2 linked regions of the Gluconacetobacter diazotrophicus PA1 5 genome follow. The protein of the gene in region 1 interacts with the protein of each later gene in a pairwise test. Links are inferred from orthologs where the notes say so. Each region holds a gene or a part of one and is shown on either strand. Other genes may lie near its edges. The genes, in order: rho and nusG.

Region 1 (3,242 bases):
AGACCGACCTGGTGGACGCGCTGCGCGGCGCGTTCAACCGCTGATCGCGGCAGCCAAGGTCGTATGACGGTCCCGCAGGCACCTGACGGTACGGTATCGGGGGTCAAGGCTTCGCCTGACCGGCTGTATGGCCGTCAGCGCGGCCATCCGCTGCGCCCGCGCCAGCAGCGCCTGCTGGACCTGACGCTGCCGCGACTGCGGCTGGACCCGTCGGTTCTGGATGACCCGGCACGCGGTTTCGGCCGCGTGCCGTCCGAAATCTGGCTGGAGGTCGGGTTCGGCGGTGGCGAGCATTCGCTGGCCCAGCACGCGGCCCATCCCGACGTGGGTTATATCGCCAGCGAAGTCTTCGAAAACGGGCTGTGCTCGCTGCTGTCGCGCCTGGTGCCCGACGGGCAGGAGGGTACCGCCCCGGTGCCCGACCTGCTGCGGATATGGGACGAGGATGCGCGCATCCTGCTGCGCGCCCTGCCCGAACGGTCGATCGACCGGATGTTCCTGATGTTTCCCGACCCGTGGCCCAAGGCCCGGCATGCCAAGCGCCGCTTCGTCCATCCCGCGACGATCGCGCTGGTCGCCCGCGTGTTGAAGCCCGGCGCCATCTGGCGTGTTGCCAGCGACGACCCGACCTATCAGACCTGGGTGAGCGAGGTGATGGGCGCGCAGGATCTGTTCGCCACCGCACCGCCCGCCACCGTCCGGCCCGAAGGGTGGCCGCCGACGCGCTATGAGGCCAAGGCGCTGCTTGCGGGGCGGCAGCCTTTGTATTGGACGTTTGTAAGGAAGTAAGAGTCTTCTTTTTCTGAAGAAAAAGAAGCAAAAAGACTTTTATTCGTTTGGTCCGCCGTATGTACTCGGCACAAAATTTCTGAATAGATCAGAAGTTTTTTGGTTCTTTTTTTCAAAAAAGAACGTGACCAGGCGTTTCCGCCCGATCACGCTCCCTTCTGTCAGGTATTCATCGCGTCGAAGAAATCCCGGTTGGTCTTGCTGTATTTCAGCTTGTCCAGCAGAAAGTCCATCGCGTCCATCGTGCCCATCGGCGCCAGGATGCGGCGCAGGACCCACATCTTCGACAGTTCGGAGCGTTCGACCAGCAATTCTTCCTTGCGGGTGCCGCTCTTGGTGATGTCGATCGCCGGGAAGGTGCGCTTGTCGGCCAGCTTGCGGTCGAGGATGAGTTCCGAGTTGCCGGTGCCCTTGAATTCCTCGAAAATCACCTCGTCCATGCGGCTGCCGGTATCGATCAGCGCGGTGGCGATGATGGTCAGCGATCCGCCTTCCTCGATATTGCGCGCGGCGCCGAAGAAGCGCTTGGGGCGTTGCAGGGCATTGGCATCCACGCCGCCGGTCAGCACCTTGCCCGATGACGGCACCACGGTGTTGTAGGCGCGGGCCAGGCGGGTGATGGAATCCAGCAGGATGACGACGTCGCGCTTATGCTCGACCAGCCGCTTGGCCTTCTCCAGCACCATTTCCGTCACCTGGACGTGGCGGGTCGCCGGCTCGTCGAAGGTCGAGGACACGACCTCGCCCCGGACGGAGCGGGCCATGTCGGTGACTTCTTCCGGGCGCTCGTCGATCAGCAGGACGATCAGGAAGACTTCGGGGTGGTTGGCGGAAATCGACGAGGCGATGCTCTGCAGCATCACGGTCTTGCCGGTGCGCGGCGGGGCGACGATCAGCGCGCGCTGCCCCATGCCGATCGGCGAGACCAGGTCGATCACGCGGGGGGTGAAATCCTTGGGCTGGGACTTGGCGCCCTTGCCCTTCTCGACCTTCTCGGGCTCGCCGCCCACGGCGTTGGCCTCGACTTCCATCTTCAGCCGGCGCTCGGGGTAGAGGGGCGTCAGGTTGTCGAAATTGATCCGGTGACGGACGGCCTCGGGCGGCTCGAAATTGATCGTGTTGACCTTCAGCAGCGCGAAATAGCGCTCGCCGTCGCGCGGGGCGCGGATCTGGCCCTCGACCGTGTCGCCGGTGCGCAGGCCGAAGCGCCGCACCTGGCTGGGCGAGATATAGATATCGTCCGGCCCGGGCAGGTAATTGGCCTCGGGCGAGCGCAGGAAGCCGAACCCGTCGGGCAGGATTTCCAGCGTTCCCTCGCCATGGATCGCCTGATCATTGTCGGCGAGGGTCTTGAGGATGGCGAACATCATGTCCTGCTTGCGCAGGGACGACGCGTTCTCGATCTGCAGGCTTTCGGCGTACGCCAGAAGGTCCGCGGGGGTTTTGGCCTTGAGTTCGGCGAGATGCATTCACGATGCCTTGAATGGGCAGGTCACATGGGGGAGGGAACAGGTTGACCAGGCACTTGGCGCATGAGGCGCTTGCCGAAAGACCGGGTGCCATTCAGACCGGGCAAACCGGAAACCGGCCAACATCGTTCCAGCACGGAGGGGGCGCGTGACGGACGAGGCCCGTCAGCGGTGCGCGTTACGATAGGGATGCCGCCGGAAAAGGTCAAGGCCGTCCCGTCATCGTCCCCTGTTCAGCCAGCCCCGGTGCCAGAACCACAGCAGCGGCAGCACGATCGTCGCGGCCATCAGCGCCAGCGAATACCAGTAGCCGTACCGCCAGTTCAGTTCGGGAATATCGTGGAAATTCATGCCGTAGATCCCCGCGACCAGGGTCGGCGCCACGCCGATGAAGCTGACGACGGTCAGGATCTTCATGCCGTTATTCTGCTCGATACTGATGAAGCCCAGCGTGGCGTCCAGCAGGAACTGCACCTTGTTCGAGGTCTGGGACACGAAATCGTTCAGCGACCCGATATCGCGCGCCACTGTGGCCAGCCGCCCGCGCAGCCGTTCCGACAGGTCGTGCTTCTTGTTCTCGCTGACGAAGATCGCGATCCGCTCCATGCCCAGCAGGCTGTCCCGCACGGACGAGGCCAGGTCCCCCGAGCGCCCCACCCGCTGCAGCAGCGAACGCAGCGTCCGGTCGGCCTGCACGGCGCGGCGCGGCTGGTCGGACTGGAACACCTCGCGCGAGAGGGTATCCAGCGCCTGGCCCAGATGTTCCAGGATATCGGCCAGGCGGTCCACCACCGCCTCCATCAGCAGGACCGACACTTCGTCCCCGCTGAGGGCGTCGGTGCGGCCGGCGATCTGCTTCGCGACCACGTCGAACGCGGAAAATGCCGTGAACCGCACCGTCAGCAGCCGGTTGCGCTTCAGCACGAAGCCCACCGGCGAGATGAAGAAATCGTCCTGCATGCGCCGGACCAGCGGGGTGGAGAG
Region 2 (3,085 bases), 550 kb from region 1 along the record:
ATGATCGACAGCGCCACGGGATTCAGCATCGCGCCGCCCAGCCCCTGGAACGCGCGCGCCATCACCAGGGCCCGCGCGCTGGGCGCCAGGCCGCACAGCGCCGACCCCAGGCAGAAGATCGCGATTCCCGTGACGAAGACGCGGCGCCGGCCGATCCGGTCGGCCGTCGACCCCGCCAGGACCAGCAGGGTGGCCACGACCAGCGTGTAGGCGTCCACCACCCATTGCAGGTTCGAAAACCGCCCGCCCAGCGCCGCGCGAATCGACGGCAGCGCGACATTGACGATGGTCACGTCCATCATCACCAGCAGCAGGCTGAGGCAACAGGTGGCCAGCACCAGGCCCGGACGAAGATCGGAACGCAGAGCGGGATGGGGGGACAGGTCGGTCATGCCCCGCGACAATAGGAATCCCGCCGTCGGCCGCCCAGTCACGAACAGTCCAGTCACGAGCAGCCCGGTCACGCGGATGCGATCACGCCGGTCCGGAGCCGGATCGAATCGATTTTCTGGAAAAAAGCAGCGGGGAGATGGAGCGGGCGAAGGGAATCGAACCCTCCTCAGAAGCTTGGAAGGCTACTGCATTACCACTATGCTACGCCCGCCCATGGCGACGTTCATAACGCCGAACCCGGCCGCGCGGCAAGTCCCGCCTGCCGGTGTCGTCATGCCGGTTCGCGGGTTCCGGCCCGTCGCGGCAGGGAATTGCATCGGCCCCCCTTGACTTTGCCGCCCGGTCATACTTTTTTCCGCTGCCTGCGCCGGGTTCGCACGGGTGGCCAAGAAACCAGCTTTCCGCTATTTCTTGGTCGGCGCCGAAGGCGGCATGCAGGGGTGTAGCTCAATTGGCTAGAGCGCCGGTCTCCAAAACCGGAGGTTGCGGGTTCGAGACCCTCCACCCCTGCCAGACCGCCCCGGTCGGATCTGTTCCGTCCGGGCAAAGGTGGCGCCCCGACATGCAGTTGAGGTGATTTTCGGCCCCGTCCGCCCTTTCCGGATGGACGGTGGCGTGGTGTTACAAGAAGGGTGTTTCGTGTCGGTCAGTCCCGCGAAATTTGTGCAAGACGTCCGCGCCGAAGCGGGCAAGGTCACATGGCCCACGCGTCGCGCCACGCTGGTGACGACGGGCGCGGTTCTGGCCATGGCCGCCATGACGTCGGTGTTTTTCTTTGTCGTCGACCAGATCATCGGCCTGGGCGTACGGGAACTCTTTGGGCTTGGAGGCTGAGGGCCGGACCATGGCAAAACGTTGGTACGTCGTTCACGTCTATTCAGGCTTCGAAAAGAAGATCGCCCAGCACATCAAGGAGCAGGCCGCGCAGAAGGGCCTGTCCGACCATTTTGGTGACGTGCTGGTTCCTTCCGAGGAAGTGGTCGAGGTCCGGCGCGGCCAGAAGGTCAGCGCCGAGCGGAAGTTCTTCCCCGGCTACGTCCTGGTCAACATGGAGCTGACCGACGAGGCCTGGCATCTGGTCAAGGATACGCCGAAGGTGACCGGCTTCCTGGGCAGCAAGACCCGTCCCTCGCCGATTTCCGGCGCCGAGGCCGACCGGATCATGAAGCAGGCGCAGGAAGGCGTGGAACGCCCCCGCCCCTCCATCACCTTCGAGATCGGCGAGCAGGTCCGCGTGTCCGATGGGCCGTTCACCTCGTTCAACGGCACGATCGAGGAAGTGGACGAGGACAAGGCGCGCCTCAAGGTCAGCGTCTCGATCTTCGGTCGCTCGACGCCGGTGGACCTGGAATACAGCCAGGTCGAGAAGCTCTGATCCACCGCGAATCGGGATTGGAAACGAAGCAGGGCGCCGCAAGGCGCCCTTTTTCGTGGTGAACGTTCAAAGGGGGCCGGGCAGTGCCCGGCCATGTCGTCAGGCCGGCGGGGGCACGGGCCCCAGCACGCGCAACTGCGCCGCCGCCTGGTCGGCCACCTGACCCAGCAGGGTACTGAGCGCCGCCACCAGGCTGCCCGTATCCGATCCCTGTGGCGACAGGGCGAGCGCCAGCACGCTGGATGCCGCCCCACCCTCTCCCGCACCGCCTGTACCGACCCGATGGACCGCCAGGCTGCCGCCCAGCACCGCCTGACCGGCGGCGTCACGGGCAAAGCGCGTCACCGTCAGTTCGACGGCGGCCTGCGCCGGCGCCGCCACGGCATCGTTCTGGGCGAAGACCGTGCTGCCGGGCAGGCGCTGCTGCAGATCGGCGGTCAGGACATGGGCGATCATGCCAGGCAGCGATTCGCTCCACGCCGCGCCGTCGGCCAGGCGCACGCGGTAATCGCCATCGCTCCGCACGATCCGGTCACGATCCAGCGATACGGCCACGTTGGGGGTCCGGACCTCGATCACCATCGGGGCGCCGCCCTGCGCCGCGCCGGGCCATGGGGCGAGCGCATAGAACGCGGGGTCCGACGAACAGGCGCCCAGCGGCCCGGCGGCCGCCACCGTCAACAGGCCCAGCCCGCCCCGGAGGAGTCCCCGGCGCGAGGCAGCAGGCTTGGGTGCGTGTCCTGGCAGGCTCATCAACTAGCGTCCCGTAATCAGCGCCGAAGGATGGCGATTGAGGAAATCGGTCAGGAAGCGCAGCGACCGCGCCGCCTCGTTCAACTGCACCACCATCTGCTGCAGGTCCCGATGGAAGTCCGTGTCGCCGCCATAGCTGGCCATCAGCACGTTCGCGTTCTTCAGCGTGCCGTCCAACTGCTTGCTCATCTGCGGCAGGCGCTGGAACAGCGGATGCATTCCGCTGCGCGCATCGCCGGCCAGGCCCTGGATGCTGTGCAGCGAATCGCGCAGCGCCACGATCGCCTGGCGCACCTCGGGGCTGTTGATCCGTGCGTCGGAATGCGCCAGCAGGTTGTTCAGGTTCACGCCGACCTGGGTCAGCGGCATCGCGGCGATCTTGTCCGCGACAGTGGACAGCGAATCCATGATGCCGCTGATCCCGCCCGCCTTGTTGGGGATGATCAGGGTCGTGCCCTCGGCCTGCACCATGGCCGGGGTCGCGTTCTTGACGAAATTCAGGCCGATCACCGATTCGCCGGTCAGCAGGCTGGCCGTATCGACCGAGGCCCGCAGCCCGTTATC

The links.
Region 2: the proteins of rho (region 1) and nusG interact in binary tests that used the Escherichia coli proteins (3 or more experiments, as listed by UniProt). The link is inferred for Gluconacetobacter diazotrophicus PA1 5 from one-to-one orthologs.

The regions. Positions count from the first base shown.
Region 1 is NC_010125.1:1,250,997-1,254,238, reverse strand. What follows is about bases 105-3,030. They hold rho (transcription termination factor Rho), read right to left. Parts: upstream 2,259-3,030; coding sequence 951-2,258; downstream 105-950. Other genes in these bases: GDI_RS05960 (magnesium transporter CorA family protein), read right to left, coding at 2,478-3,030; trmB (tRNA (guanine(46)-N(7))-methyltransferase TrmB), read left to right, coding at 105-789. Also shown: metK (methionine adenosyltransferase), read left to right, coding at 1-44; more of trmB, read left to right, coding at 64-104; more of GDI_RS05960, read right to left, coding at 3,031-3,242. UniProt on the Escherichia coli protein: Facilitates transcription termination by a mechanism that involves Rho binding to the nascent RNA, activation of Rho's RNA-dependent ATPase activity, and release of the mRNA from the DNA template.
Region 2 is NC_010125.1:697,938-701,022, reverse strand. The notes cover bases 234-3,002. They hold nusG (transcription termination/antitermination protein NusG), read left to right. Parts: upstream 234-1,237; coding sequence 1,238-1,768; downstream 1,769-3,002. Other genes in these bases: GDI_RS03255 (PqiB family protein), read right to left, coding at 2,525-3,002; GDI_RS03260 (PqiC family protein), read right to left, coding at 1,868-2,521; secE (preprotein translocase subunit SecE), read left to right, coding at 1,033-1,227; GDI_RS03285 (MFS transporter), read right to left, coding at 234-392. Also shown: more of GDI_RS03285, read right to left, coding at 1-233; more of GDI_RS03255, read right to left, coding at 3,003-3,085. UniProt on the Escherichia coli protein: Part of the processive rRNA transcription and antitermination complex (rrnTAC). The complex forms an RNA-chaperone ring around the RNA exit tunnel of RNA polymerase (RNAP).